4 regions of the Aeromonas dhakensis genome follow, and region 1 is predicted to be linked to each of the others. Evidence: riboswitches for the same ligand, from Rfam matches in the RefSeq annotation. Region 1 holds a riboswitch; each other region holds the start of a gene.
What was found. Region 1 has a riboswitch for cyclic di-GMP ahead of CK627_RS21340 (glycosyl hydrolase family 18 protein). Riboswitches for the same ligand answer to the same signal wherever they lie in the genome.
Positions count from the first base shown of each region.

Region 2: linked by a shared signal. The riboswitch ahead of CK627_RS08555 (glycosyl hydrolase family 18 protein) and the one ahead of CK627_RS21340 (glycosyl hydrolase family 18 protein) in region 1 are both predicted to bind cyclic di-GMP.
Region 3: linked by a shared signal. The riboswitch ahead of gbpA (N-acetylglucosamine-binding protein GbpA) and the one ahead of CK627_RS21340 (glycosyl hydrolase family 18 protein) in region 1 are both predicted to bind cyclic di-GMP.
Region 4: linked by a shared signal. The riboswitch ahead of CK627_RS06385 (YmdA family protein) and the one ahead of CK627_RS21340 (glycosyl hydrolase family 18 protein) in region 1 are both predicted to bind cyclic di-GMP.

Region 1 covers NZ_CP023141.1:4,609,262-4,617,050, forward strand. The annotation lists gene CK627_RS21330 (glycoside hydrolase family 19 protein) at 1-1,383, opposite strand, end outside; gene CK627_RS21335 (M66 family metalloprotease) at 1,459-3,837, opposite strand; gene CK627_RS21340 (glycosyl hydrolase family 18 protein) at 3,906-6,515, opposite strand; cyclic di-GMP riboswitch class I at 6,626-6,713, opposite strand; gene CK627_RS21345 (hybrid sensor histidine kinase/response regulator) at 6,888-7,789, opposite strand, start outside.
Region 2 covers NZ_CP023141.1:1,728,839-1,736,627, reverse strand. The annotation lists gene CK627_RS08555 (glycosyl hydrolase family 18 protein) at 1-1,772, opposite strand, end outside; cyclic di-GMP riboswitch class I at 1,888-1,973, opposite strand; gene CK627_RS08550 (ExeM/NucH family extracellular endonuclease) at 2,270-4,414, shown strand; tRNA gene CK627_RS08545 (tRNA-Ala) at 4,550-4,625, opposite strand; tRNA gene CK627_RS08540 (tRNA-Ala) at 4,674-4,749, opposite strand; tRNA gene CK627_RS08535 (tRNA-Ala) at 4,798-4,873, opposite strand; tRNA gene CK627_RS08530 (tRNA-Ala) at 4,937-5,012, opposite strand; tRNA gene CK627_RS08525 (tRNA-Ala) at 5,041-5,116, opposite strand; gene CK627_RS23020 (glutamyl-tRNA synthetase) at 5,354-5,485, opposite strand; gene gltX (glutamate--tRNA ligase) at 5,488-6,903, opposite strand; gene CK627_RS08510 (methyl-accepting chemotaxis protein) at 7,165-7,789, shown strand, end outside.
Region 3 covers NZ_CP023141.1:1,382,222-1,390,010, forward strand. The annotation lists gene CK627_RS06830 (RBBP9/YdeN family alpha/beta hydrolase) at 1-344, shown strand, start outside; gene cysT (sulfate ABC transporter permease subunit CysT) at 624-1,463, shown strand; gene cysW (sulfate ABC transporter permease subunit CysW) at 1,460-2,356, shown strand; gene CK627_RS06845 (sulfate/molybdate ABC transporter ATP-binding protein) at 2,379-3,446, shown strand; gene cbl (HTH-type transcriptional regulator Cbl) at 3,623-4,570, shown strand; gene gbpA (N-acetylglucosamine-binding protein GbpA) at 4,653-6,077, opposite strand; cyclic di-GMP riboswitch class I at 6,139-6,224, opposite strand; gene CK627_RS06860 (methyl-accepting chemotaxis protein) at 6,490-7,789, opposite strand, start outside.
Region 4 covers NZ_CP023141.1:1,287,251-1,295,039, reverse strand. The annotation lists gene CK627_RS06410 (fimbrial protein) at 1-190, opposite strand, end outside; gene CK627_RS06405 (fimbrial biogenesis chaperone) at 196-927, opposite strand; gene CK627_RS06400 (fimbria/pilus outer membrane usher protein) at 938-3,472, opposite strand; gene CK627_RS06395 (hypothetical protein) at 3,540-3,929, opposite strand; gene CK627_RS06390 (fimbrial protein) at 4,029-4,571, opposite strand; cyclic di-GMP riboswitch class I at 5,660-5,745, shown strand; gene CK627_RS06385 (YmdA family protein) at 5,839-6,162, shown strand; gene CK627_RS06380 (collagenase) at 6,657-7,789, shown strand, end outside.

The DNA of each region.
Region 1 (7,789 bases):
GTCACGCTCCTTGAAGGCGCTGAAACGGGTCTGATAGCCCACCAGCTTGCAGGCGTAGCTCTTGCCGCCGTTGGGGTTGCCCGGCACATAGCTCCAGTCGTTCTCCCAGTAGATGGGCAGGGCGCCGGCTCCGGCCTCGTCGAACACCTTCATGTTCTTGCAGCCGAGTACCTCGTCGGCGGGCACCGGCACCCCCAAATACTGGGCCTGAGCCTGGTAGTAGGTGATCCGGTTCTGGGACTGGGCATGCTCGGCCGCACCGCCACACTCTACCCCGCCGTTGATGATCTGGGTGGTCACCCCGAAGCCCGGCACCAGGCCGTTCTGCCGGTCGTGGGCATTGGGCTGCCAGGTGCCGTCGACCACGTGCAACATGGATGGCTTGGGCGGCTGCGGATAGACGAAGAAGAAGACGGCGCTGGCCAGGTTGAGCCAGGTGTCCGCCACTTTCTCCGGGTTGTCCAGCAGGGTGCGCACAGTGCCAAACATGGCCTCGGAGAAGGGGCCGTAGTTGTAGTTGTACGACAGCTGCTTGGCACCGCGACCGAAGTAGCTCTTGAACTCGCCGTTGTCGAACTTGCCGCACGGCCACTGCTGACCCTGCCACACCTCGGGGTTGCACTCGGCGTTGTAGCCGCCGCGCATCTGCTCGGTCCAGCCCATCTCGCGCACCCACACCAGGCCCTGGCGCCACTCGGGCTCGGGTCGCCAGTTCTCGTGGCCGCCGGTCTCCTGGGCGAAGTGGGCGAACATGGTGGCCAGCGACTTGCGGCAGATGGCCTCGGCGTTGCGCCCGTCGCTGTAGTCGCCACAGAAGGCCGGGAACTTGGCCACCGCCTGCAGGAAGCCGCGATAGGTGTACTCCGGCGCCCGCAGCGGGAACAGGAAGTTGAACTGCGATTCGCTGAGCAACCCCTCCACCCGTTTGACGTTGGCGGGGTTGAGCGGCAGACCGGGGGCCACCGCCTCGACCACGGCGTTGTCACGGGTGGCGATGGAGGCCTTGACTGCCGTCATGGCCGGGAAGTCGGTGAGCGCCTGCTCCCTGGCATCCAGTTCGCTCTGGCTCAGGTAGACGGGGCTGCCGTCGGCGGTACCGCTGCCGCCCTGCTCAGGTGGAGTTACCCCCTCTCCGCCGCCGGGGGGCGTCACCTCACCCTCCCCCATCAGCGCCCACGGCGAATCCCACTCGTTGGCGACCTGCAGCCCCGGGCTCTGGCCCGGATTGGCATACCACTTGGCCTCGTAGATCTGGCCGTTGAAGCTGACCTGGCTGCCGCCGGCATAGCCCTGATTGATGTCATAAGGGGTGGCGGCCCACAACTGGCTGCTCAGACAGAGCGCGGCCAGCAGGGTGGCCACAGAGGACTTTCTTGTCATCATATTTACCTCTTGCTAGAGAAGGGCGGGGCTTGGCCCCCGCCCGTGGCACCTCGCGTTGCGCGAGGCGAAAAGGGATCAGCGCGTCGCCAGCGGCATGCCGTTGACCGTGTAGCCGAGCCCGGCCGGCGCAGACGCAAGCTGGGCCTCGGCCTGTGACTGGTTGCGGCACAGCACGCTGGCGCTGCGCGGCTCGCTCGCGGTCGGCACGTTGACGTGGAACTTGTTCATCACGCTGGCGTTCAGCCTGTGGTTGGCCAGCTTGAAGCGCAGCAGGCCGTCGCGGGTCTCCACCTGCAGCTGGCAGTCGCTGTTGCCGAGCCGCTCGCCGTCATCGCCATAGGCAAAGCCGTAGGCGCCGTGCAGCGCCGGGTAGAGGTAGCTCGGCAGCTGACCCTGCGGGTCGTAGTAGCCGATCAGGGTGGTCACCGGCACGCCGAAGGCGCCAGGCTTGCGATCTACCGCCAGATCCGCCGGCGCCCCCTCGTTCCAGCGGCTGCCGTCGGAGGTGTAGCTCTTTTTGAAGCCACGCGAGACGGTGATCTGCTGGCCGTTGATGAAGAGGGTGCTGTTGTAGCCGGCATTGTGGTCGATGCTGACGATGCGGCCGCGATTGACCGCCGAGGCCGCCGGCAGCTGGATGTTGCGGGTCCAGTTGCCATCCCACATGGCCACCTTGACCAGATCGTACTCGGCCAGCAGGGCGGCCAGCCTGACCTCACCCAGGTCACTCACCGGCGCGGTGATCTGCTCGGCGAGAGTGACCCGGTGGCGGTAGGGCTCCATCTTCGCCTGGCTTTCGTTCCACTTGCTGAAACCGGTAGGTGAGCTGGCGTCGAACACCGCCTTGCTCTCGAGGAAGCGCTGGATGATGGCGGCCGAGTTGGGAGTGTAGAGGGTGAAGCGGTTGAAGCCGGAGAGCGGCTCGCCGCCGGCCATGGCGTCGAAGCCGAACTTGCGGCCGTCAAACGGGGCCTGGCACTGGCCGTCGAGGCAGGCGCTCTGGCCGCTGCGGCTCGCAAAAAAGTTGGGGATGAAGCGGTTCTTGTCGCCATCCCAGCCCCAGGTGGCGTTGATCTGGTCGGCGCTGCGGTGCACCGAGCCGGCAAAGCCGCCCACGTAGTGGCCGAGACCGTAGTTGTGGCCCACCTCGTGGCTGAACTCGTTGCCAAGGGAGGCGTCCAGGGTGACGATGCCGCCCCCGCCGGAGCCGCCATGCACCTGCACCCCGTTGGCGTACTTGCCGCGGCTGTTGTGGGCCGCCAGCTGGGCCACCACGTAGGGGTGGCTGCTCTCCCCCTCCCCGGCGGTGCTGTTGATACCGTAGTTGGCGTTGTCGATGCCAAGGGAGATGAGCTCCTTGCCGATGCGCTGGCGCATGGTGCCGCTGTGCCAGCCCCCCTCGCTCGGATCAAAGTCGGTGAGCAGGGTGCCATCGGGCAGCATCACTTCCGGCAGCGCCAGCGGCGCATACTGGCTGACGACGAGGCGACTGGCGGGAATGGTCTGGAAATACTCCCGCTGGGCCTCTTTGTCTTTGGCAAAGGCGAACTGGTCGCGCGGGCTGGTCAGCATGCCGATGTCGATGGTGTGAATGAGCAGCTCCCCCGGCGCCCCCACCTTGAGGTCGGTCAGCTCACCGCTCAGATCCCCCTGGCTCAGGCGCAGGGTGAGGCCGGGCATGATCCACTCGGCCGGCAGCACGGCGCTCCAGGCGTCGCTCGCATAGGTGATGCCGTTGTTTTCCAGCTCGCCATCGCGGATCCACTGGCCGCGCACGAACTTGAACTGCTGGCTCTGGCCGCGGGAGAGGGTCACCTGACGGCCGCTGAAGTAGACGGTGGAGTTGTAGCCGGCATTGGAGGCGAGGCGCACCATCTTGCCCTCCAGGCTTGCATCGCGGGGCAAGAAGATGTCGCGCACCCAGCGGCCGTCGGCGGTCTGGATGGTGACCAGGGCATGGGGCTGCAACTTGCCGAGCAGGAAGGCGCCGCTCGGATCGCTCAGCCTGGCCAGCTCGCTGCTGCTGTTGATGACGGTACTGGTGCCGGGGCCCGGGGTGAAGTCGACCCCCTCCTCCGGCGTTCCTTCCAGGTAGTAGGCGGTCTTGGGCAGGCGGGAAGGCGGCTCCAGCGTGAGGCTGCCGAGCAGCTTGCCGGCGCCGTCGCGGGCCTCGAGCGCCAGCGGCGCCTCGTTGCCGGTCTGCAGCGGGCGCACCAGCAGCAGGCTCTTGCGCAGGGCGGTGAGACGGGGCTGGTTGTCACCCTCCCGCGGATGGGCGGGCAGGATTTGGCTCTGGGCAAACTGGACCCCGGCCTGCAGCGATCCCTGCAGATCGTTCTGCGGCCGGGTGGTGTCAAAGACCAGTGGCGTGGGTGGCTGAACGGCGGCCAGCAGCGGGCCGCTTGCCAGGGCTGCGCCGATCAGGCAGGCAAGACGTGTGGTGCATGTGGTCATGGTGGTGCTCTTTTGTTGTTATGGGGGAAAAGGAGGGGCATGTCCTGCATGCCCCTGTGGATGGTGAATTACTTGCAGCTGGCGGCGCCGATGTCCTGCCAGACGTCGTGCTTGCCTGGCTCGTTGCCGCGGGTCCAGTACTGGGCCTTCCACTGGCGACCGTTGTGGCTGGTCACGTCACCTGCGTTGTAGGCAACATTGGCATCCCAACCCAGCTGCACCTGGCTTATCAGCTTCCACTGATCGGCGCTGCGGCTCGGCTCATTGCCCTGGGTCCAGTATTTGGCCTGCCATACCAGCTGGTTGTGGCTCACCTTCTCGCCACCGTTGTAGGTGGTCGCGGCCTTCCAGGCCGGCCAGTTGGCGGCATCCGGATCGGTGGCGTTGCAGTCGCCACCACCGCTGACCGGGGTCACGGTGAGGCGGGTAGCGGCCTGTGCATCCAGTGCGCCGTCGGTCACGGTGACGGTGAGGTCATAACCGGACTCCACGGTGACGCTGGGGCCGGTCACTACCAGGGTCTTGCTGTTCTGACCGCTGGCGGTGAGCCCGGCCGGCACGCTCCACTGATAGCTCAGGGTGTCGCCGTTGGGATCGCTGGCGTTGGCGGTGATGCTCACCTGCTTGCCGGCCTGCACCGAGACCTTGTCCTGCACGGTAACGACCGGCGGCAGGTTGGGCTGTGGCGCCTTGTTGGTCACCACTACCTGATCCTTGGCGCTGAGGTTGTGGTCATCGGTCACGGTCAGCTCGAACACCAGATTGACGTCCTGGCTCACCGCATCGACGGCTACCTTGGCCTTGGCCTGGGTGGCGTCGCTCAGGGTCGCCTTGGGACCGGAGATCTGGGCCCAGCTGTAGCTCAGTACCGCCCCTTCCGGATCGCGGGAGGAGGAACCGTCCAGCACCAGCTCGGCCGGGCCGGTCACCGCGAGATCGCTGCCGGCATTGGCCACCGGCGGCTTGTTGACCGGCGGTGTGCTATCACCGTGGCCCAGCCCCTCGTGCATGGCGTTGAGAATGTCGCCGTTGTCGGCGTCGATTTCCCAGGCGAACATGCCGCCGAGCTGGTTGGCCAGCACGTACTGCCCCTTGGCCTTGACCGAGCGCTCGTCATCGAAGGTGATGAGCTCGCCGGTGGAAGCCTTGAACACGGACGGTGCCTCGGCCACTTCGTCATAGCTGTACTGCCAGTCGCCGGCCATCTTGCCCTTGGCGATGCCGCGGTAGTCGATGACCCCCTTCTCCCAGATCCCTTCCGCCTCGGTGCCCGCAATCGGGCCGGTGGCGGTGCCGGTGAAGGGGTTGTTGCCCTGATACCCGCTGACGCCGGTCCAGCCGCGGCCATACATGGCGGCCCCCACCACCACCTTGCCGGGCTCGACGCCCTGACCCAGCAGCGCCTTGACCCCCTTGTCGGTGGTGTACTTGGTGTTGGGATCCCAGCTCGACTCGTAGAGCGCGGTCTGGTGACCCAGCCCGGTGTTGGTCCAGGCGCCGTTGAAGTCGTAGCTCATCAGGAAGATGTGATTCATGTATTGCTGGGCGGCGCGATAGTCCACCTTGGCAATCTTGTCGCCGCCGGCACTGATGGCGGAGGTGAGCTCATAGGTGCGGCCCGTCTCTGCGCTCAGCTCGTCGAGCATGGCGCGCAGCTCCTTCATCAGCAGCACGTAGGTCTCGCCATCGGAGGGACTGCCGAGGTTGGGGTTGGCCCCGAGGCCACCCGGGAATTCCCAGTCGATATCCACCCCGTCGAAGAATTTCCAGGTCTGCAGGAACTCCTTCACCGACCCGACGAAGGTGTCGCGTTTGGCCTTGTCACCGAAGAAGAAGAAGGGATCGGAGAGGGTCCAGCCACCGATGGAGGGGAGGATCTTCAGGTCCGGATAGGCCTTCTTGAGCGCCATCAGGTTGCCGAAGTTGCCCTTGTAGGGTTCGTCATAGGCTGTGAGGTTGCCCTGCCCCATCTGGATGGCGGCCCAGGGATCGTGGATGGAGACCTTGAAGTCCTCGCGGCCGGCACAGGAGCGCTGCAGCGCCTCGAAGCTGCCGGAGATCTCTTTGAGGCTGTCGTTGATGCCGTTGCCACCGCAGATCGGGGTGAAGCCGTAGAGGATGTGGGTCAGGTTCTGGGCCGGGATCTTGTCCACGGTGAACTTGCGACCATAGACCCCCCACTCCACGTAGTAGGCCCCCATCACCTTGCCGGTCTTGTTGACGTAGGGCTTGTTGTTCTCCTTGAGCGGCGCCTTGAGCGGCAACAGGTGGCTGCCGTCGGTGTCGGCCACCAGGATCTCTTTCTTGTCGGAGAGGGTGCAGCCGTCGGCGTTGCACAGGGCCACCTGCATCTGGTAGCGGCCCCCCTGGGTGACCTTGAAGTTGGCGGTGCCGGAGGCGGAGGCGGCGCCGGACCACACCTCCTTGCCGTCGAGCAGCACCTTGGCGGTCTGGCCGACATCACCGGACCAGAGGTTCCAGCTCACGCTGACCGGGGCACCATCCTTGTGAACCGTCACCAGCTTGTTGTAGGAGGTGGCGGCCTGGTCCACTTCGACGATGGCGAACTTGGTTTCGCCCCAGCCGATGGTGGGTTTGCCGGGGGCGGCAGCGAAGGCGGAGGAGGCGCAGAGCCCCCCGACGATCAGTGCCAGTACGGAGGGTTTTGGACTTAACATAGTTGAATATCCTTATTTCGTTCTTGGAATAGATAACGAAAAAGGCAACGCAACCTGACAGGTAACGCAGACAACATCGCACCATGGCTTGGCCCATGGACGAAACAACCTGTGGTGGCCCCGCTATCCTAGGTACCGCTGACCCTTAGACCGGAAGCTTTGCGTCCCGGACTTTCGTCCGGTTTGCCTTTTGCACAACTTGATTTGCGATAAAAATAATCGCGACCTGACTATAAGGGAGTCAAAGGAGAGAGGGCAAACCCCTGATTGATTATTAATAAGTCACTTTTTACCGATTTTGAGCCTCAAACGAGAAGAAAAGGCACATTTCCGGGTCGGAAAGTGCCGATCTTGCCACTTGGGGGCTGCCGATTAAAAATCGGACGAATTCCCGGATTCGTGATCACCATCAAGTTTGGCCGGCCGCAAGATGCTGTTCATCAGCGCCCGCAGCTTGAGGGGTTTGACCGGTTTGCTGATGTAGCCGTAGCCGTGTTCGCGGATCTGTGCCTGCAGCTCGCTCTTGCGATCCGCGCTGATGATGATGCCGCCGATATGGTTGCCGTGGGCCAGACGCAGCATGTGCAGCGCCTGCAATCCGGTCTTGCCGTCGTCCAGATGGTAATCGGAGAGCACCAGCTGCGGCAGGAAGCCGCCGGCGATGAGATCCTCTGCCTGGGCCTGGCTCTGGGCGCACACCACCTCGCAGCCCCAGCGCCCCAGCAGTGACTGCATGGCGATCAGGATATCGCTCTCGTTGTCGATGCAGAGCACCCGGATCCCCTCCAGTTGGCTGTCGCGCTGGGCGGGGGCCGCCACCTGCGTCGTTGCGACAGGACGGGTCGCCAGGTTGAGGGTGACGGCAAACACCGAGCCCGCCCCCGGCCAGCTGCGCAGGGTCAGGTTGTGGCCGAGCACCAGGGCGATGCCGCGAGCGATGGCAAGGCCGAGCCCCAGCCCCTGCTCCCGCGCGGTGCGGGAGTGATCGAGGCGGGAGAACTCGTCGAAGATCGCCTCCTGCTTGTCGGCCGGAATGCCGGGGCCGTTGTCCCACACCTCGATGCGCACCTTGTCGCCGAGCCGGCGACAGCCGAGCAGCACCCGCCCCCCCGGGTTGTAGCGAAAGGCGTTGGTGAGGAAGTTTTGCAGCACCCGCCGCAGCAGGCGCACGTCGCTGTAGACCGCAAGGCTGCTCTCCACCACCGAGAACTGGATCTCCCCCGCCTGGGCCAGCACCCCGAACTCCGCCTTGAGGTTGTCGAACACGTCGCGCA
Region 2 (7,789 bases), 2.0 Mb from region 1:
GCCGCCAGGGCGCCACGGAAGTAGTGGGCAGACCAGGCCGCGTTGAGGTAGCCGATGCCGCCAAACTGGCTCTGGGTATAGACGCCCCAGTGAGCGAGTTCGGCATCCGCCTTGTTGTCGAACAGGGCGGCGTTGTGACCGACGAAGTTGTTCCAGGCGCCATGGAAGTCGTAGGTCATCAGGTTGACGTAGTCGAGGTACTGGGTGACCTGGAAGTTCTCCATGCCGCGCAGCAGGTAGGCCGAGGCCGGCGAGGCGATGGTCAGCATGTACTTGCGACCATCCTCGCTGCCGGCGCTGTCGAGCTTGCTGCGCAGGGTCTGCATCAGCACCTTGTAGTTGGCAAACAGCTTGCCGCGGCACTGGTTGGAGAGCGGGAAGTCGTTGGGGTTGCCCGCATCCTTCATGGAGGTGGGATACTCGTAGTCCACGTCGACCCCGTCAAAGCCGTACTGGCGGATGAAGCTCACCGCCGAGTTGGCAAAGGCGTTGATGCCGTCGGTGTTGACCGAGCAGTCACCCTTGGTGGTGGCGGTATAGAAGCCGCGGGTATCGGCCCAGCCCCCCACCGAGATCAGGGTCTTCACGTCCGGATACTGCTTCTTGTACTTCGACAGCAGGTTGAAGTGGCCCTGGTAGGCGAACTCCGGATCCATCTCGGCACCCGGCACGCCGTCCCAAGTCATCTTGGTGGCCGAATCGTCCACCTTGATGGTGTGGCTCTGCTCGTCCACCGCCGCGAAGGCGTAGTTGATGTGGGTGATCTTGTCCCAGGGAATGTCGCTCACCAGATAGGAGGGCAAGCCGTTCTTGCCGGTACGCCAGGAGGTGAAGTAACCGATGACCCGGCGGGCGTGGTCATCCCCCATGCACTCGTAGCCATCCGGGCGGTAGATCTGACGAATATCGCAGGAGAGGTTGCCACCGGTGGGCGGCAGGGCTGCCTCTTCCACCTGCACGTTGACCTGGGCCGATTCGCCACTCAGGTTCTCCTTGTCGGTCGCCACCAGCTTGAGGCCGGCCAGCCCCTTGCTCTGGGGCGTCCAGTTCACCTGCCAGGGGGCGCTGGTGTCCTCCCCGACCTTCTTGCCATCGACGAACAACTCGACCTTGGCGACGTCGTCGTTGGCATCGGTGACGTTGCCGCTCACCGCCACGCTGCGACCCAGGGTCACCTTGGCGCCGGTGGCCGGGCTGCTGATGCTCACCTTGGGTGCCTCCGGCGCCACCACGGCGGCGACCTTGAAGCTGGAATCCGCTTCGCTCAGCACCTTGCCGTCTTTATCCAGCGCCCGCGCCTTGAGGGTGTGGGCGCCGACACCGGCGGCACGCCAGCTGCCGTTCCAGGGCGAGGCACTCGCCGTGGCGACCAGGGTGCCGTCGATGAGGTACTCGACCTTGACCAGCGCCGTCACCGGGCCGCTCAGGGTCACCGCCAGCGCCACACTGGCCCCTTCGTTGACACTGGCGCCGGCAGCCGGCGAGCTGACGGCCACGCCGAGCGCCGGGGGCGGCACCTCCCCGCCATAGAGTTTCCAGGCATCGGCCCAGACGACCCCGACACCGGGCTCATAGTGATAGGGCGAGGCCCCGCACCAGCCGGAGTAGGGAAATTCTTTGCACTCATAGAGATTGCCGACGTTGCTGACGATGTCGCCGGCCTTGTAGGCGGTACCGGCCTGATAGGCGGGATAAGCGGCCTGTGCCCAGGCGGGCATGGCAGCCAAAGCCACCAGCATGGCAAGCCTGCTGGGCCTTAGGGTCTGTTGCATATTGTTATCTTCCTTGTTTTGTCTTGGCATTGGTCTCCAAGGCAAAGCACAAGCGCAACCTGCGTGATGGGCGCAGACAACTGGCAATGGACCTGCCACAAACGTCACCCTCACCCTGGGAAGCCCCGCTATCTGGATCGCTCGATCTGAAGACCGGAGGCATTGCGTCCCGGCGTCTCGGCCGGTTTGCCCTTTACCTGGGTTCCGTGAGGAACAAGCCGAGTATAGGAATCAACCAGCCGAGTCTCAATCTTCATTCTCGAGGAAAAATATGTGGATGCCAGCGGGATCACATTTTCGCCAATCGGATGAAATAACAAAATTGTCATTAGTTTCATGCTGTTAGCCAAGTCAAAAAAACCGGTATTGCCCTCATTTGTATCCCCGTAATGTGCGTTGGCTCACTGGTACGACATGCCAGAAATGTGACAATGCGCGCCCTTGGCCGATGCGCCAAGGCTATGGAAACACTGGCAAAAAATAAAAAAGGAACAGATATGAAAGGAACACGTACCCTGCTGTCGCTGGCCGTGGGGATTGCGCTCGCCTCCCCGTCCGTCTATGCCGCCGGCTTCAGCTGCCCGGCCGACAGCGACCTCACCCCGATCCCGGTCATTCAGGGCAGCGGTGACAAGAGCCCGCTCATTCCCGCCGACAAGTTCGAAAGCCCCCAGAGCGTCATGGTCAAGGCGGTGGTCTCGGGTCTGGGCGAGAGCCTCAACAAGGGGTTCTACCTGCTGGATGTGCAGGGCGACGGCAACCCCCAGACCTCGGACGGCATCTTCGTCTATCTCAACGACAAAAACTTCGCCAGCAAGTACCCGGACATCAAGCCGGGCGCCGAAGTCTGCCTGGAGGCCAAGGTCGAGGAGTATTACGGCCATACCCAGCTCAAGCCACTGACTGACAGCGGCACCCCGCGCCTGCAGGTGATCGCCCAGGGCGCAGCCCCGGCCGCCATCCCGCTGCGGGTGCTGGAAAACGAGACCCTGGCCCGGGCGCTGGAGCGCCACGAAGGGATGCGGGTACGGCTCGATGCCGACAGCGCGCTCAAAATCAGCCGCAACTTCAGCTATGACTACGCCGCCCGACGCAACAACCTGGTGCTCTCCCACCAGGCGCCGCTGATGAAGCCGACCCAGCTGCACGACGCCGACAGCAAGGCCGCCAAGGCGCTGGCCAAGGCCAACGCCGGCAACCGGGTATTCCTCGAATCGGACTTCAAGGCCGCCGACGGCAAACTGCCCTGGCTGCCGGCCTGGGAGCCGGAACAGGGTTACCTGCGCATCGGCGATGCCCCAGTCAATCTGGATGCCATGGTGGGCTACAGCTACAACGAGTACCGGCTGATCGTGCCGCAGGATCAGGTGATTACCGCCGGCGATCTGCTGCGCACCAGCGACAACGACCGCCAGAGCGCCCCGGCCCGTGCCGACGGCACCGATCTGCGCGTCGGCAGCTTCAACGTGCTCAACTACTTCACCAGCCACTCCAGCGTGGGCGGTGCCCTCAACGTACTGTGCAAGGATCAGGCGGATGCGGACAGCGCCAAGGGCTGCAACCGTGGTGCCAAGAACCTGGAGGACTTCCAGAAGCAGCGCGCCAAGATAGTCAACGCCATCACCGAGATGGATGCCGACCTGCTCGGCCTGATGGAGATGGAGAACAACGGCTTTGACAGCCACTCCGCCATCAGCGACCTGGTACAGGCCCTCAACGCCCAGCAGAAAGAGGCGAGCAAGCAGTACGCCTTCGTCACCCTGCCCAAGGCGCTGCTGCAGGGCGAGCACTACTTCGGCGGCGACGCCATCATGGTGGCCATGATCTACCGGCCGGCCAAGCTGGCACCGCAAGGGGACGCCAACGTCATCACCCTGCCGGTGCAGAAATACCTGGATGCCAAAGGGGTCGAGAAACAGGCCTCCCAGCGTGACTCTCTGGTGCAGACCTTCACCGTCGAGGGCAGCAAGGATCCGCTGACCCTGGTGGTCAACCACCTCAAATCCAAGGGCTCAGGCTGCCTGGAGAACCTGGACGGCAAGGAGCCGGCCGATCTGCAGGGCAAGTGCACCGAGTTCCGGGTCAGCGCCGCCAAGGTGCTGGGCGAGGCGGTGAGCAAGCTGCCCGGCCAGGTGCTGCTGGTGGGCGACTTCAACTCCTACGCCCGGGAAGATGCGATCCGGGTGCTGACCGACTATGTGCCGACCGACGGCCAGCGCAAGATTGTCTCTGCCTCCCAGACCTTCCTCGGCGACCAGGTCTTTGAGCAGACCGGCAGCGAAGTGGCCAAGAGCTACGGCCTGGTGGACATGAACGTCAAGTTCAACAAGGAGAAGGCCATCTCCTACAGCTACGAGGCCGAGCTCGGCACCCTGGACTATGCCCTCGCCAACCCGGCGCTGGCCGGCAAGGTGATCGCCGTGGCCGACTGGCACATCAACTCGTTCGAGAGCAACCTGTTCGAGTACGGCCGGGACTTCACCGGCGACATGATCAAGTCGGACAACCCGTTCAGCGCCTCCGACCACGACCCCATCATCGTCGACCTCAAGCTGAAAGAGGAGAGCAACGGCGGTGGTGGTGCCATGGGCGCCCTGCTGCTGGCCCTGCTGCCGCTGGCCTGGCGTCGTCGCCACGGCTGATGACCCATCGCCATCAAATAAAAAGCCCGCAGCGATGCGGGCTTTTTATTGGCCGGCCGGCACAACGGGTGTGCCGAGCGCAAAACAAAAAGGCCACCGCAGTGCGGTGGCCTTTTCTACTTTCGTTACGAATGATGGTGGAGCTACGCGGGATCGAACCGCGGACCTCTTGCATGCCATGCAAGCGCTCTCCCAGCTGAGCTATAACCCCAAATTCGGTACTGAATGAATGGTTCTGGCGGCCAATCATCCTAAATAATGGTGGAGCTACGCGGGATCGAACCGCGGACCTCTTGCATGCCATGCAAGCGCTCTCCCAGCTGAGCTATAACCCCAAATTCGGTACTGAATGAATGGTTCTGGCGGCCAATCATCCTAAATAATGGTGGAGCTACGCGGGATCGAACCGCGGACCTCTTGCATGCCATGCAAGCGCTCTCCCAGCTGAGCTATAACCCCACAAAGGTCGGCCTGGGTGATACACACCGCACTGCCCTGGGCACTTCATTTCAATCAGGAACCTGGTGGAGCTACGCGGGATCGAACCGCGGACCTCTTGCATGCCATGCAAGCGCTCTCCCAGCTGAGCTATAACCCCTTGGATTCCAGATTGTTCGAGGAGAATTTGGTGGAGCTACGCGGGATCGAACCGCGGACCTCTTGCATGCCATGCAAGCGCTCTCCCAGCTGAGCTATAACCCCAACTCACCTCGGCGCTACCAAAGTTATCTCTGGCAACGGAGGCGCATGATAGGCACCGACCGCTTTGCTGTCAACCCAAAAATAACGGCGATTCGCGCGTTTAGTCAAAATTCAAGCAGTTAGCCGATTTAACCGGCAATGGTACAGCTATCTCGCTGTTTTATGTCACAAAACCTGCCCTTGACCAAAAACAAAGGGCCCCCGCACGGGAGCCCTTTTTCAAGCAATAATTGGCGCTTATTCCGCAGCCATGCGTGCTTCGATATACGCCAGGGCGCGATCGATGCGGGCGAGCACTCTCTCCTTGCCCACCAGCGCCATCACGGCGTCGATGGCGGGGGAGAGATTACCCCAGACCGGTGACGGCAAGCTTACTCGGCGGCCATGCGCGCTTCGATATACGCCAAAGCGCGGTCGATGCGGGCGAGTACGCGCTCCTTGCCCACCAGCGCCATCACGGCATCGATGGCGGGGGACTGACCCAGACCGGTGACGGCCACGCGCAGCGGCATCCCGACCTTGCCCATGCCCTGACCCAGCTCGGCGGCGGTCGCTTCAATCAGCTCGTGCAGCGCTTCGGTGGTCCAGGTTTCCAGGGCAGCCAGCTTGGTCTTGGCCAGGGTCAGCGGCTCGGCGGCAACGCCGCGCAGGTGCTTCTTGGCAGCCGCTTCGTCGATCGCCTCGTACTCTTCGAACAGGTAGCGGCTCTGGGCGGCCATCTCGACCAGGGTGTTGCAGCGCTCGGCCAGCAGGGTCACCACGTCGGCCAGGGCCGGGCCCTTGCTGGTGTCGATCTTCTGGTCGGCCATGTGCCAGGCCAGGTGCTTGGCCACATAGGCCGGATCCAGGCTGCGCATGTAGTGGTTGTTCAGCCACAGCAGCTTGTCGGTGTTGAAGGCGGAGGCAGACTTGGAGATGGCGTCCAGGCTGAACAGCTTGATCATCTCCTCCAGGCTGAAGATTTCCTGATCGCCGTGGGACCAGCCCAGACGCACCAGATAGTTCAGCAGCGCTTCCGGCAGGTAGCCGTCGTCGCGGTACTGCATCACGGAGACAGCACCGTGGCGCTTGGAGAGCTTGGCGCCGTCGTCACCCAGGATCATGGAGACGTGGGCAAACTCCGGCACCGGTGCGTTCAGCGCCTTGTAGATGTTGATCTGGCGCGGGGTGTTGTTGATGTGGTCTTCGCCACGCACCACGTGGGTGATCTCCATGTCCCAGTCATCGACCACCACGCAGAAGTTGTAGGTCGGCGCGCCGTCGGTACGGCGGATGATCAGATCGTCGAGCTCGGTGTTGGCGAACTCGATGCGGCCACGGACGTGGTCATCGAACACCACGGAGCCTTCGGTGGGGTTGCGGAAGCGGATGACGTGCGGCGCATCGGCCGGATGGTCGTGGGCGTGATCGCGGCACTTGCCGTCATAGCGGGGCTTCTCGCCGTTGGCCATCTGGCCTTCGCGCAGCGCTTCCAGCCGCTCCTTGGAGCAGTAGCACTTGTAGGCGCGGCCGTCTGCCAGCATCTCGTCGATCAGACCGTTGTAGCGATCGAAGCGCTTGGTCTGGTAGTAGGGGCCCTCATCCCAGTTCAGCTCCAGCCATTCCATGCCCTCAATGATGGCGTCGATGGCCTCCTGAGTGGAACGTTCCAGGTCGGTATCCTCGATACGCAGCACGAACTCACCGCCCTGGTTCTTTGCAAACAACCAGGAATAGAGTGCGGTACGGGCACCGCCGACATGCAAAAAGCCGGTCGGGCTGGGAGCAAAACGGGTTTTGACTTTCATCTTTAAGCCTTGTGTAGAGGGCCTTGGGCCAATTCGTTAAAAAAACCGTCGCATTTTAGCACCGACAATGACGGATGGGAAAACCATGGCGCAGCCACGAGCCAAAGTAGGGGGAACAGAGCACCGGTCCGCCCCCTTGCCACCTGATGTTTGAAGGGGATCGCAAAACAAAATCCCCGTTTCCTATTTGCTATGCAAAGTGTTGGAGAGCTGCCTCCTCCGGCCGATATTCAAATAACGCTCACCAACAAGGAAGAGACGATGCAGTTCCGTTCTATCCAGAATCGCATTCTGGTGATGGCCGGGATCGCCATGACCACCGCCCTGGTCATCCTGATCCTGCTCAACCAGTACTCGGGTCAACAGACCCAGAAGCTGACCATCAGCTCCAGCCGCGCCGCCCTGCAGCAGGAGGCCTGGCAGAAGGTCAGCGCCAACGCCCGTGCCGAGGCCGCCACCATCACCCAGCTGCTGCAAAAGGGGCTCTCCTATACCCAGCAGATGGCCAGCGCCCTCGCCCTGCAGCAGGAGGGCAAGCTGCCGCTGGATCGCCAGCAGGCCACCGACCTGCTCAAGGCCCAGCTCGCCCTCGAACCCCAGCTCTACGGTGCCTTCGCCGGCTTTGAACCCAACGGCTTCGACGGCCAGGATGCCAGCTTCGCCGGCCAGACGGCGCTGGGCAGCGACAGCAAGGGGCGCTTCGTCCCCTACTTCTATCGTGACAAGGATCAGATCGGCACCGACCTGCTGCTCTCCATCGAGAAGAGCGATCCGGATGAGTTTGGCAATCCGGCCAACGACTACTACGCCTGCCCGAAACGGGAGGGGCGCTCCTGCCTCATCGACCCCTTCAAGGTGGACATCAACGGCCAGCAGGTGCTGGTGA
Region 3 (7,789 bases), 1.6 Mb from region 1:
GGCAGCCTGACAAGGTGGCCTCGCTGTTTATCGTGGCGCCGGCGGATCCGGCCCGCTTCGGCTTGCCAGACGAGCTGCTGGCAGGCTCGCTCAAGGTGTCGGCCCAGCTGGTGGCCAGCCGCAACGATCCCTGGATGAGCTTCGAGCGGGCCGAATACTGGAGCCGGCAGTGGCAGGTGCCGCTGTTTGATGCAGGCGAGGTGGGCCACCTCAATGCCCAGTCCGGCCACGGCGACTGGCACCAGGGGCTCAACTTGCTCGGCACCCTCTATCGGCGGGCCGAGATGGTGGTGGCGCCGACGCCGGCGGTGTGGGAGCGGCGGGCGGCCTTGAGTTTTCGCTAAGCGGCGAGCGTTGAACACACTGATTTGGAACAGAGAAGGAGGGCAGGCACTCGACACCACCACAGTCTGATTTGGATAGCTTGGTACATTGCACGACGCTCCATTTTTAGGTCTTTTATTTATATAAAAGACCTTTTTTTCATTTTGTGGCTCTAAAAGCCTTGTATGTCGTTGTTAGATAAAAAAGTGCTTAGCAAAGGCGTTATTGGTGTTTGTTGCCCCTGACAGGAGTGCGCAGAATCGCTGTATCTAATGTTTTTCATAACAAACGGATGCGTTATGCGATTTGGTTCTTACTCCGTGCTGCCGGGCTTTGGCCCGACCCTCGGCTTCAGCCTGCTCTATCTGGGCGTGCTGGTGCTGCTACCGCTCTCGGCGCTGGTGCTGTTTGCGGTGAACAATCTGACCCTGGCCGAGTTCTGGCTGGTGATAGGTTCGCCGCGGGTGCTCGCCTCCTTTCGTCTGAGCTTCGGGGCCGCCTTGGTGGCGGCACTGCTCAACGCCCTGTTCGGCCTGATCCTGGCCTGGGTGCTGGTGCGTTATACCTTCCCCGGTCGTCGACTGGTGGATGCCCTGATCGATCTGCCGTTCGCCATGCCCACCGCCGTCTCCGGCATCGCCCTGTGCGCCATCTTCGCCCCCAACGGCTGGATCGGGCAGTGGGTCGCCCCGTTTGGCATCGAGCTCGCCTACAACCCCATCGGCGTGGTGATCGCTCTCACCTTCATCGGGCTGCCCTTCGTGGTGCGCACCCTGCAGCCGGTGCTGCGGGAAGCCGAAACCGAGCAGGAGGAGGCCGCCGCCAGCCTGGGCGCCGATCGCTGGCAGACCTTCATCCGGGTGCTGTGGCCGACCCTGGTGCCGGCCCTGCTGACCGGCTTTGCCCTGGCCTTCGCACGGGCGGTGGGGGAGTACGGCTCCGTCATCTTCATCGCCGGCAACCTGCCGATGGTGTCGGAGATCGCGCCGCTGATGATCATGAGCCACCTAGAGGAGTACGACTACGCAGGCGCCTCTGCCATCGCCGTGGTCATGCTGCTGATCTCTTTCATTTTGTTACTGCTTATCAACAAGTTGCAGGCCTGGAGTTGGGCCCGTATCGGAGGGAGCCGGATATGAACGCATCCAACGCAAGCCTGGCGCTGGCCACGGGCGAGGCGGTGCCGACCACCTCGGTGCGCCAGCCCCCCGTCATCCGCGAGCCGGTCTGGGTCAAGTGGCTGCTGATCACGGTCGGTCTCGGCTGGTTTGCCGCCCTGCTGCTGCTGCCGCTAGCCACCGTCTTTATCCAGGCGCTGAGCCCTGGTTTGGCCTTCTTCTGGCACGCCATCAGCGAGCCGGACGCCCTCAGCGCCCTCGGCCTCACCGCCCTGGTGACCCTCTGTTCGGTACCCCTCAACCTGCTGTTCGGGGTCGCCGCGGCCTGGGCCATCGCCCGCTTCCGCTTCCCGGGCCGGCAGTTGCTCATCACCCTCATCGATCTGCCGTTCTCCGTGTCGCCGGTGATCGCGGGGCTGATGTTCGTGCTGATGTTCGGCAGCCGCGGCTGGTTCGGTGACTGGCTGAGCGAGCACGACATCAAGGTGATCTTCGCCACCCCCGGCATCATCCTGGCCACCACCTTCATCACTGTGCCCTTCGTGGTGCGCGAGCTGCTGCCCCAGATGGAGGCGCGCGGCCCGGAAGAGGAGGAGGCCGCCATCATGCTGGGGGCGAGCGGCCTGCAGATGTTCTGGCGGGTCACCCTGCCCGGCATCCGCTGGAGCCTGATGTACGGCCTGCTGCTCTGTACCGCCCGGGCGGTGGGGGAGTTCGGCGCCGTGTCTGTGGTCTCCGGCCACATTCGCGGCCAGACCAACACCCTGCCGCTGCACATCGAGATCCTCTACAACGAGTACCAGACCGGCGCCGCCTTCGCGGTGGCCAGCCTGTTGGCCCTGTTCGGGATCTTCACCTTGCTGGGGGAAACCCTGCTGGCCCGGCTGCGTGCCCAGCCCGTTCACTCTCACTGATCACCGAATTCAAGAGGCTGCCATGAGCATTCAGGTACAAGGACTCAACAAGCATTTCAACCAGTACGCGGCGCTGGCCGACATCAACCTCGACTTTCACGACGGTGAGCTGGTGGCGCTGCTCGGCCCCTCCGGCTGCGGCAAGACCACTTTGCTGCGGATCATCGCCGGGCTGGAGCAGGCCGACTCTGGTCACGTCATCATCCGCGGCGAGGATGCCTCGGATCTGCACGTGCGCGAGCGCAACGTCGGCTTCGTGTTCCAGCACTACGCCCTGTTTCGCCACATGACGGTGTTCGAGAACGTGGCGTTTGGCCTTAGGGTCAAGCCGCGCCGCGAGCGACCGGCCGAAGCGGCGATCCGCGCCCGGGTCAAGGAGCTGCTGGATCTGGTGCAGCTCAGCCATGTGGCCGCGCGCTACCCGACCCAGCTCTCCGGCGGTCAGCGCCAGCGGGTCGCGCTGGCCCGCGCGCTGGCGGTGCAGCCCAAGGTGCTGTTGTTGGACGAGCCCTTCGGCGCCCTCGACGCCCAGGTGCGCAAGGAGCTGCGCCGCTGGCTGCGCGAGCTGCACGACGAGCTGCACGTCACCAGCCTGTTCGTCACTCACGATCAGGAGGAGGCGCTGGAGGTGGCGGACCGGGTGGTGCTGATGAATGCCGGCAAGGTCGAGCAGATCGGCACCCCGGCCGAGGTCTACGACCAGCCCGCCAGCTCCTTCGTGCACAGCTTCCTCGGCAGCGTGAATCTGTTTCGTGGGCGGGTGGCCGGGCAGGGGCTCGGCATCGGCGAGCAGCTGTTGGGTGGACCCATCAGCTCCCAGCTGGCGGAAGGCAGCGCGGCTGTAGCCTATGTGCGTCCCCACGAGCTGGAGATAGTGCCGGCGGATGCGCCGGGCGGCATCAGCGCCACCATCACCCGCCTGTTGCCCATGGGGCCGCGCATCCGGGTGGAACTGCGTGGCAATGGGGATACAAACGGTGCACACTTCGAGGCCGAGCTGAGCAAGGAGGCGGCCCGCGCCTTCCACCCGGGCCAGGGGGTGCGGCTGGTGGCCAGACAGGCTCAGCTCTACCCGGATTACCAGATTTAAGTGGCAGGCCCCTGGGGGGCCGCGCAGGCAAGCAGCGTGACCAGGGCGGAGTCTGCCCGCCTGGGATGCAACAGGGTCAGTATGGCGGCCAGAGTTCAGGCTCGGGCAGCCAGACAAGATAACAACAAGGCGGCGGGGAGGGCCCCGACCGGCCGGTCAGCGCAGGAGGCGATGACGTGAATTTTCAGCAGTTGCGAATCATTCGGGAGGCGGCACGGCGGGATTACAACCTGACCGAGGTGGCCAATGCCCTGTTTACCTCCCAGTCTGGGGTCAGCCGCCATATCCGCGAGCTGGAAGAGGAGCTGGGGATCGAGTTGTTCATCCGCTACGGCAAGCGGCTGCTCGGCATGACAGAGCCGGGCAAGGAGCTGCTGGTGATCGCCGAGCGCATCCTCGGGGATGCCGAGAACATCCGCAAGCTGGCCAGCACCTTCGCCAACCGCGACTCGGGCCGGCTGTTGGTGGCGACCACCCACACCCAGGCCCGCTACGCCCTGCCGCGGGTGGTGAAGGCGTTTCGCGAGCAGTTCCCGCTGGTGCAGCTGGAGCTGCGCCAGGGCGGTCCGGAGGAGATAGTGCGGCTGGTGCAGACCGGCGAGGTGGACATCGGCATCAGCAGCGAGCAGCTCGACAAGAGCGAAGGGGTGGTGGCGTTTCCCTACTACCGCTGGCACCACAACATAGTGGTGCCGGAGCAGCATCCGCTCAGTGCCGAGCAGGAGCTGACCCTGGCGGCGCTGGCCCAGTGGCCCATCATCACCTATCAGGCCGGGCTGACCGGGCGGGCGCGGGTGGACGAGGCGTTTGCCGAGGCCGGTATCGCCCCGCAGATCCTGCTGACCGCGCAGGACTCCGACGTTATCAAGACCTATGTCGAGCTGGAGATGGGGGTGGGCATACTGGCGGACATGGCGTTCGACACCCAGCGCGACAAGGGGCTGGTGCAGCTGGACGGCAGCCGGTTGTTTGCGCCCCACACCGCCTGGATCGGCCTTAAGCAGGGGCAGTTCCAGCACAACTTCGCCTGGCAGTTCATCCAGCTCTGCAACCCTGAGCTGGCGCTGGCGGACATTCAGGCCCGCGCCATGGGCGGCGAGCCCGCCATCGACTTCCAGATCTGAGCTGTCACACCAGAGAACACCAGAGAAAACGGGGAGCCAGTGGCTCCCCGTTTTGTTGATGGCGTCATGCTGTGCCTGCGGGTCAGTTGACCAGGATCCAGGCATCCTGCCAATTGCTACCGACCCCGGGTTCATACTGGGTGGCGCTGGCCGACCACTGGCTGCACCAGCCGCGATAGGGGAAGGGCTTGCACTGGTAGATCTTGCCGTTCTTGGGCTGCAGCACTCTGGTGCCGTCGGTGTAGGACTTGAGCCCGTCCGGGAAGGTGAACTGGTAGTCACCGCCGGCGGCCGGATCCTTGAGCATCAGGTCCAGGGTCTGCTGCACCGCATCGCCACCGGCCTTGGGTTTGCCCTCGATCACCAGCTGGTGGTGACCGGCGCTGAGCCCGGTGAGCGGCATGGTGAAGCTGTGGCTGCTGTCCTTGATGTCGGCGCTGGTCTGTCCCTTGGCGGCCCCACCGTGATCATACAGGGTGTTGGTCACGGTCAGATCGCCCTCGGCGGCCACGGTAAAGTTGAGGGTCAGCTTGCCCTCGTCGAGCAGGTATTCGCTCTCCAGGCCGCTCACGCTGACGCCGTTGCTCACCGGTGGCTGCTGCTGTTCGAGCTGGATCTCGACCCGCTCCAGCGCGCTGCCGGCCTTGAAGTAGACCGGGTTCTGGCCGTAGACGGGGTTGAACTGGCCTTCACCGCTCTGCTGGCCGGCGCGGATCTGGCTCTGCTCTGCATTGATCTTGCTCGCCAGGGCGTGGGTCCAGTTGTTCTTCTGGCCCTGCTCCGGGCTGGCGATGGTCAGCTCGGTCTGCAGATCGGGGCGTACGCCGTTGGCGTCGAACACCAGGGTTCTGGCTTTGTCGCCGACCGCCAGCTCGGTGGAAGGATAGATGGTGCCGCCCTGGCTCCATTCCAGCGGTGGCTGGGTGCCGCCCTTGAAGTTGGCGTCGATCACGTTATAGAAGCTGTTGCTGGTGTCACCCACTTCCCACACCCCCAGGATTACCTGATAGCCGGTGCGCTCGGGCAGGTTGCACTGGTGGGTGACCTGCTTGGGCGGCTGGGTCATGTTGCCGTCCACCACGCAGAAGGGGGTGAGCTCGAAGGAGGCGCGGGTCAGCGGCTGGTTCGGGTTCCAGTCCTGCTTGGTGAGGTAGTAGCGCCAGTTGCGGGTGACGTGGTTGGCGGTGAAGGTCCAGCTGATGGCGAAGGGGCCGGCCTGTACCTCGCGGCGGGTCCAGCGGTCGCTGGTCTGGGCGTTCAGCTCGCCCCAGCTGGCGCTGCCGGCCGAGGCGATCTGGCCGTCGGCAGGGCCACCATTCGGGAAGCCGGAGGGGCCTTCCACGCTCTGGGGTTCCCATTGCACCGCGCCGCACTGGCTGTTGCCGCCGGTCTTGCACAGGTAGTTGCGCGATTCCGGCTGGCTGATGTAGCCGTGGGCGAGCACGCTGCCACTGACCAGCAGGGCCAGCGTTGCAGCGACGTGATTGAGTTGGATTTTTGCTGCCATACATTCCTCTGTTCGACAGATGTGGGCAGTCAAGTTGGCAGGGGCGTTCCCCGAAACACTGTGTGGCAACCCCGCTATCCTGGACGACATGTCTTTAGACCGGAGGCTTTGCGTCCTGGCCTTTCAACCAGTTTGCCAAATGACTACATAAAGGGTCATGGTGTCGCGTTTGGCGACAACTCATCATGACTATTTTTGATTAAATAATTAAGTGTAAATCTTTACAGCTTGACCTCATCGGAGTAGAGCAAACACTTAACTTTCTGTTTTTAAATGGCTATTAACTCGGCGCCACGGCATCAAGTTCGTCGAACAGGTCGACAAGATGCAAATATTTGGCATTTTTTCGCAATGAAAAACGCCCCCGCCAGCCGATCTGGCGGGGGCGTGCGCTGCGACAAGCCAGGACGGATCAGTGGCGGATGCGCGGGCGATCCTCCTGCCGCGGCGGTTGCGGCATCCGTGGCTGGGTTGCCGGCTGGTGGCTGGCCGAGCCCAGTTTGAACAGGGCCAGCCGCTCGTCCAGGCTGCGGGAGAGTCCGGCCAGCAGCTCGCTCTCCTGAGCCAGCTGGGAGGCGGACTGGGACATCTCCAGCGCCGAGTCGTTGATGCCGCTGACGTTGCGGTTCATGTCCTCCGCCACCATGCTCTGCTGTTCCGCCGCGGTGGCGATCTGGGTCGCCATGTCGCTGACGTGCTGGATGTGGTTGACGATGAGGGAGAGATCCTGGCCCGCCTTCTCCGACTGGCCGACGCTGCTCTCCGCCAGCTTGCGGCTGGCGTCCATGGCGTCGGCCGCACTCACCGCCCGCTGCTGCAGCTGAGCTATGGTGCTCTGGATCTCCTCGGTGGACTGGCGGGTGCGGCTCGCCAGCTGGCGAACCTCGTCGGCCACCACGGCAAAGCCGCGGCCCTGTTCGCCGGCGCGGGCCGCCTCGATGGCGGCGTTGAGGGCCAGCAGGTTGGTCTGCTCCGAGATGGCGCTGATGACCGCCGTCACCTCGCTTATCTGCATCACCCCCTCCTTGAGCTGGTTGACCTGCAAGGTGGCCTGCTCCACCTCGCTGGCCAGCGCCTGGATGCCGTGCACGCTGGCGTGCACGTCCCGGTTGCCGAGGCCGGCCTCGCTGGTGGCGTCCTGGGTGTCGCGGGCGGTGTTCTCGGCGTGGCCGGCCACGTCGGCGATGGTGGCGCTCATCTCGTTCATGGCGGTGGCGAGCTGGGCCAGCTGATCCCGCTGGCTGTTGACCGCCTGGTTGGTCTGCTCGGCGGAGGCGGCGATGCGCAGGGCGGCATCCGCCACGTTGCCGGCCCCCTGGCTTGCCTCCAGCAGGGCGTGCCGGATGGCGCTGAGCCCCTGGTTGGTGCAGCTGGCGACGGCCCCCAGCTCATCCTTGCCGTGCACCGGGATGCTCACCACCAGATCGCCGGCGGCCACCTGCTGCATGGCCCGGTTGATCTCGGCCAGCGGGTTGACGATGGAGCGGCTGATGGCAAAGCCCAGCAGCCCCATCAGCAGGGTCACCAGCAGGGTGGCGCCCCCCATCAGCTGATACTGGGACCAGATGGTGGCCTGGATGTCCTGCAGCAGCACGCCGGAGCCGAGGATCCAGCCCCAGGGCTGATAGCCGGCCACCAGCGACAGTTTCTGGGCCGATTCGCCGGAGGGGGAGACCCACTGGTACTCCAGCCGACCCTGCTGACCCCCTCTG
Region 4 (7,789 bases), 1.5 Mb from region 1:
TAACGATACCCGAATATTGCCCCCCCAAGTTCCACTCAAACGCCTTGGTAGTAAAACCAGGTTTGTTTTGAATATCAGCCTTATCCAACGATATATAGTAATCATGGGTTGGGTTGGGCGTCACATAGCCATTTGCCAATGCCGTTCCTGCAAACAGCATAAGGCTTGAACAGAAGATGGAACGTAGCATAGGCCTTACTCGCTCTTCACGGCTTTACAGGCATTGCCTGTGCACTGGTATTTGATATCCATATATCCGCCGTAGTCATTGACGTAGCTGATCACAAATTCATTGCCCAGCGCTTCCGGGATGTTGACCGTCTGCTCGGACTTGGGTGCCACCATAAAGGCGGAGAAGCCCTTGATGGCGGTTCTCCCCTTGCCCTGCGGATGGCCGAGACCCACGTAGGTGATGTAGTAAGGGGTGGGGTTGTTCACCTGCAGGGCCTTGCCCTGCTTGGTGATCAGCACCTGATCCTGCCAGATGGCGCCGCGCTCGGGCAAAATGGCCTCGGGGCGGTAGAACAGCTTGATCTTGGACTGCACGGCAATCTGCATCACGTTGCTCTTCTCGCTCTTGGGCGGGATCTCGCGCAGGTTGAAGTAGTAGATCGACTCGCGATCCTTGGGCAGGCTGTCGATGGCCGGCACGCTGGCGATGCGCACGATGGACTTCTGGTTGGCATCCACCCGCTGTACCGGCGGCAGCACCACGAAGGGTGAAGAGATCTTCTGCCCCTGGGCATCTTCAATCCAGGACTGCGCCAGATAGGGCAGCTTCTGGTTCTCGTTCTTGATGTTGAGGCTGATGGACTTGGCACCACCCGGATAGACGGCGCGAGTACGGTCCAGCACGATGGCAGCGCTGACGTTGAGCGAAGTCATGCCCAGCACGGCCAGACAGGTATAAGAGAGCAGCTTTTTCATCGGTATCCCATTACTTGCAAGTGAGAGTCTTCATCGACAGATCGGTTACTTGTTGCGGTGCCACTATCTTGCACTGGCGGGCGCCGCCCCAGGAGAGTTCAAACGCTTCATTCGGTTTCACCCCGGTCAGATAGACCAGGCCATCTTCATCCACCACCGAGAGCACCCGGCCGGAGTCCCTGACGACGGTGGCACCAAACGGCGGCACCGAGCCATCGGACAGCTTGACGTTGGCCAGCAGCTTGAATCCTTCGGCGATTTCGAAGGCATTATACCCAATTGCCCCCTCGGTCAGGGTCCCCTGCTTGATGGCGTTCATCGCATCGATGTCGTCGCTCAGCTGATCCACGTCGACCCGGGTGTCGCTCTTGCGATAGTCGGTCATGTCGCTGATCACCGCGACGCCAAAGCGGTTGGTCACGGCGCGGCCGTTGTTGAAGGAGACGCCGGAGGTCTTGTCGGTATCCACCATCATGCGGGTGCCGCCACGACGGGTCGCCTGATGCAGGGCCGCCCCGTGCTCGGTCGCCGTCAGGCCGCCGCGCAGGCTGGCACCGACCGAGGTGTACTCGCTCTGCACGCTGTAGGCATTGAGGCTGACCGCCCCGATGTCGCTGTTGTGGTTGTAGTAACCCCGCGCCACGGCGTGACCATTGCTCTGCACGCCCGCCCCCAGCTGATAGGTATCATCCGGCCGGCTGTAGTCCTGATAGGTGGCCAGGTGGGTCACCTTGCCGTTGGAGGACTGCACGCTGTATCCCGCGCTCTTTCTGTCCCCGATCGGCATGCTCAGGGTCAGCATGACGCTCTTGTCATCCTCGTAGTTCTCGGTCTTGGTCTTGTAGGCCGACACATAGACGGAGACATCCTTGAAGCTGCCGATGTTCACGTTCTTGTTGATGGTGAGGCCGTAGCGATCCTCGGCGTCATGTTCCCAATAGGTTCTGTGGGTGTAGTCCAGGTAGACGGTCAGCGCCTTGGCCGCATCGTCCGCCCAGAAGGTCTTGTTGGCGGTGATGGTGTAGAGCTCCTTGTCACCCCAGTTGTTGTAGTCATCGCTCGAGGTGTTCTCGTTCTTCTCCAGCCGATCCTTGTTATTGAGGAACTGCGACATGGTCATGAAGTCATGCTGGGAGAAGCGATAGCCGGCGAAGGTGATCGAGCTGTTGTATTCATCGAACTGCTTGGCGTAGTTCACCCGCACCGACTGGCCAATCTTGGTCGACAGGCCGGGCAGCTTGGAAATGGATTGGGTCAGGTCGGCGGAAATGGCACCGAAGGCATAGAGATCGCGACCGATACCCAGCCCCATGGAGTTGTATTCACCCGCAACCAGACTGCCGCCATAGAGCGACCAGGAGTTTGCCACCCCCCAGGAGAAATCACCGGTGACGAAGGCAGGGCCGTGCACGTCATGCACCGAGTCCGTCTGTTCGGAAGGGGCGCCGACCGCCAGGTTGTATCTGACATAGCCGGGACGGGTCAGATAGGGCACGGTCGCCGTGTCGACCTGGAACGAGTTGACGCTGCCATCCTGCTCTTCCACCCGCACATCGAGACGGCCGCGCACCGAGCTGTCCAGCCCCTGGATGCGAAACGGACCGGCCGGTACGTTGGTCTCATAGAGGATGCGGCCAGACTGGGAGATGGTCACCTTGGCATTGGTCTTGGCGATGCCGCTCACTTCCGGCGCATAGCCCTGCAGGCTCGGCGGCAGCATGCGCTCATCGTTGGCCAGGTTGACGCCGGTATAGCGAAAACCGTCGATCAGCTGGGAGTTGAGCTGCTGCTCGCCCACCGTCAGCTTGGCGGCCATGTTCGGCAGCGGACGATAGGCGTAGATGCGGTTCAGCTCGGAAGTGGTCCGATCGTTGTCGCCCCAGTAGGCATTGGCCTGATAGTCGCCGCGCAGGCGCCAGGCACCGTAGTTGAACCCCAGGGTGCCGTAGCTGCTGATGTTACGGTTGGAGTAGCCATCGCCCTCGTTGATCTGGGCGTTGATGTTGTAGTCCAGCATCATCCCCGGGATCCCTTCATCCCACTGCTCGGGCGGAATCCAGTTGGGATCGCTGTACTTCATCCACGCCTGGGGCACGGCGATGCGCAGCAGGCCGTTGCCGATGTCGTTGGCGATCACCACGCCGTCCAGCGCCAGCAGGTTGGCACACTGACCGTCGTGCCAGCTGTCGATCTTGGCGATGGCCTCGTCGGTCAGAGCCAGCTTGGGGATCACCTCTTGCGGCAGGCAGGCCACCCCGCCCTTCCCCTTGCCGGTATCGGTCTCGTAGAAGGGGATTTTCTGCAGGGGCAGCTTGTTCTTGTTGACCTCGATCTCGAGGTAGTAGTCGCCGGGCAGGATGTAGCCTTCGTCGGCAAACTGGGAGAGGTCAATCTTGGTCCGTTCGTCCAGATCGAGCGCATCAATATTAAACTCCGTCTCTGCCCATGCATGATTCGCCACCGCCATCAGGCCGGGCACGCACAGCATAAAAGCCATTTTGGAATAATGTTTTTTTCTCACAGAGTCTGATGTTGAAACGCTCATATATTTACTCTAGGAATTGCATAACGGTCTCACGTAATGAGGTATCTACACTAAGCAATTGGCTTGCTTACATATAATTGAGTTCAAACAGCGTCGTACTGTCAGGAAAAAACAGTTGACTGCTGGTCAGACCCAAATTGAATTCCAGATCACTGTTGACGATATCCGAAATAATAAAGCTCTCGCCGGACACCTTGTGATATTGGCCGTTGTTGAGAATGCCAAGCTCATCGCTCATGGCACCGCGCACGGACATGGAAATAAAAGGCAGTGATGCCTCTGCTGCTCCTTCAACCTGACAGCCGCTGATTTTCAACGTGCCCGGTTGCCTGGCCTGCAAAGGAATGCTGCGCTGCACGTCCAGCGTACAGCCCGACTCGGCCAGCCCATCCGAAATCTCGTTGGCGTGGACTGATCCCGCCATCATCACCAGCTGCAGCACCATGGCTGCCATCATTGAAGTTTTCATGATCAAGGTTCGATGTGAGGAGACAGAAGGTGTGAAGTTGTGGTGGCATCAGCCACCACAACCCTGGTCACACGTTAAGGCAGTCGATTACTCGTAGGAGAGAGTAAAGTTGGTCACTGCAGTGAAAGCGCCGGCTTTCAGCGGGTTGGCGGTCTGATCGGCATAACCTTTCAGCACGGCACTGAAGGGCAGCTCGTTGTCACCGTTGACCAGGCCGAAGGCGGCAGTCGGGGTACCCAGTACGATAGCGGCACCACCCGGAGCGGTCATCTTGATACCGGCACCAGCGGCGTCACCACCACCGATAACCAGCAGGCTGGAATCTACCGGGTCTTTGGCACCGCTGAAGGTAACCTTGACGGCATCTTCGGTGTCGGAGATTTCACAGTTCAGCAGCTTGATGCTGAACGGCTTGGAGTTGGACTCGCCACCGTTGGCCAGCTCTTTGGTGCTGATCTGACCCATTTCAACTACCTGGTCAACAGACTCAGGAGCAACGGAGCAAGGAGCGTTGATGATTTCACCGTTGAAGGTGACTTTGCCTGAACCAGCGCCACCGGCAGCAAAAGCGGTGCCGCACAGCAGCATGGAACCAACACCCATAGCAACCAGAATTTTGTTAGCTTTCATTCGTTTATACCTACATTAACGTGTGTTGTACTGCATCACTCCAATCATGCTGGAGTCACGATCTTCAGTGATGCCGCGATATACTGCACAGCATGCCGGTGCCTGTTCTCTCATTAAGCCGGTGAGAGGCGGCATCAATAACTTGCTGTGCCTTTATGGTTTATCTAAATAAGCAAAAGCAGCTCACCGCATAAGGAGCAGTTCCCGCTACACCTCAACTGCACAACTACATACATCCCTGTCGTCTGTGCAGAAAGCCGTGCTCCGCTTTTGCTTGATGAACAAATTAACGACTCATATGATGCACATCAAATACATTTTGATTTTTATAAATTCTTTTATAAACACTTAAAAAACAATCACTTACAGCCATGACGACACATTTATGAATGCCGTAAAATAAATATCGTTCATATAGCAAACACGGATTGGATTATTTTAAATCAGACAACTTCAACCGCTTAACAGCAATTAACAAAAACACAACAATAAAATAATTCCAGGTCACGTTCTTTGTTTCTTGAATACCCCTGACCTCATACATAAAACAGCTCAGGCAATCAGGTAATCAGGTAATCAGGTAATCAGGTAATCAGGTAATCAGGTAATCAGGTAATCAGGTAATCAGGTAATCAGGTAATCAGGTAATCAGGTAATCAGGTAATCAGGTAATCAGGTAATCAGGTAATCAGGTAATCAGGTAATCAGGTAATCAGGTAATCAGGTAATCAGGTAATCAGGTAATCAGGTAATCAGGTAATCAGGTAATCAGGTAATCAGGTAATCATTCTAACTAGGTTCCGCTTGTGAAGGGAAACACCAACAAGCTTCCTTTTATTATCCCCTTGTTCACTCCCAAGGTCATGCTGAACCATATTTGTGATCGACATAGAACTACTGAGCTCGCCCGTTATCCATAATGGCAAGGGAGATAAGAATGAATTTTTCAGGATATTCATTCAAAAAAAACATTAAGGAAAACCAGCCGTTTATCCTGAGCCGCGGAGAATAAAAAACTATTTGTGACCGATACCTCACACTTTTTTATGGTGATTGATTTCTCAAAGTGCGATGTTATCATCTAGACATAGAGTAAAGGGCAAACCGATCGAAAGGTCGGGACGCAAAGCCACCGGTCTAAGGGTTCATAACCTAAGACAGCGGAGCTGCCATCTGAGAAGAGCGATGTCATCAGCTGTATCTGTGTCATTCTCTTTGATTGCGTTGCCCTTTTCGTACAACGACATGTGACGAAAAGGACATAAAAATGAACACTTCCACCGCTTCCGTTCGCAACAGCGCCATCCGTTTTGCCTCTTCTGCCGCCGCAGCCATGCTGCTGGGTGCCACTTTGTTGCCAGCTACTGCCTCCGCCTACGATGGCAGCGTCACCTTCACCGGTACCATCTACGAAGCCCCCTGTGACTTCGCCGACAACAGCGTGACCTGCTACTCGGGCACCCAGCGTCAGACCATGGATCTGGCCAGCCTGCAGCAAGCCGGCAGCCTCAATACCATCAGCAGCACCATGCAGTACAAGCTGTCTGCCGGCAGCAGCAACATGGCCATAGTGACCGTCAGCTACCTCTGAGCCCGTCACTTCCGTCACCCGCCCGAGGTTGTTCATTGCCTCGGGCGGATCTGCTCGCACCGTGAAGGGTGAGCACCCACTGCCATACTCAGGCAGCGGCTGATAACGCCTGCCCGCGACTCCCCATCACTTTTCCTCCTATTTTTTTCTGCGTCCATACCGAGCGCAGCCAACTGCCTTCTCACTACGCCCCCAACTTTCTGCTCAGACAAGTCAGCGCTTTTTCTGCGGGTTTGCCGGCTTCGCATTGTCGCGACGCCACATGACCAGCACATCTCAAACGAGACTTTGATCACAGTTGCCAGCCTCAGACTGAGATCCCCCCCAGATGGCAGATGAGTCCTTGCTATCAACCAGGCCCCCAATGGGGCTCACTTTGTTTTGATTCAATCTAAATAAATGATTTATATGGCCTGATTGGTGGGTTGATATCCTTTTGGAGCTGAATAGATTGCACGCGTCAATCACGCAGACAATCAAGCAAAGGGATAAAAATGAACAATCTGGGTACCAGGTTGCTGCTGCTGGCAGCACCGGGCCTGCTTGCCACTTCGGCGCTGGCCAACTACTCCCCCTCCGACTGGCAACAGTATCAACTCAAAGGTGAATCCAGCCGTCAGCTGGGGGATCAGCTCACCGAAGTGACCTACGAGCTGAGCGCCCGCAGCACCGACGCCCCCTATCAACAGCTGAGGGTGTATCGTCGCTTCGACTGGAGCGAAGCCAACCTGGCTGCGCTGGCAGAACAGCAGTGCGGCGAGCCGCAGCTCAAGATCGAACAGGGCTGGCAGATCCGCTACCTCAGCTGTGAAGAGGTGGTGCCGGCCGGCAAGGCCGTCCCGGCCAGCAGCTATGACTATGGCTACGGCATGAAGCAGGGCCGCTGGGAGCCGCTGGCAGGCACCCCGACCGCGCCGCGTCAGGATCGTCTGCCGCTGGCGGAGCGGGTCATCCTGGGTCATAGCGAGCAGGAGCTGGATCGCTGCGAGCTCAACGCCGAAGGTCGCTGCGCCGAGCAGGCATGGCAGTACCAGCCGCAAAACTGGCAGCAATTGAAGGTGCTGGAAGAGACCCCCAATGAACGGGATGGCCGCCTCGAGCAGATCTTCTTCCGCCTGCAGCCCATCGCGGGCAGCCAGGCCGCCAAGCAGGTGAGCGAGCTGCACGTCTGGCGCCAGTACACCTGGTTGCTGGACGAGATCAAGACCCAGCAGGAGTGCGATGAACCCCAGACCCGTCAGGAAGGGGACAAGACCATCAGCTACCGGGTGTGCCGTCAGACCCTGCCCGCCGGCAGCGAAGTGCAGGTGGTCTTGAAGGACACCGGCTATCAATACCCGGTGGGGGGCAGCGAATGGCAGACCCTGCCGGAAACAACCGAGTGGCAGGAGAGCCGGGTACTCAACCGCCCCATCGTGCTGGCCAGCAAGGAAGAGCAACTCGACTGTCGCCGTGCCGACGGCCGCGCCTGCTCCGAGCCGGATCTGCCGGGCACCGAGCTGCTGGACGCCGAAGCGGCCAAGATAGTGCAGGATGCCAGTGGCCAGCCTGCGCCGGTCTGGCGGGAGAACTATGGTCACGATGACACCAAGCTGCTGGCCGTGTCGCGCGGCATCCAGAGCCTGCT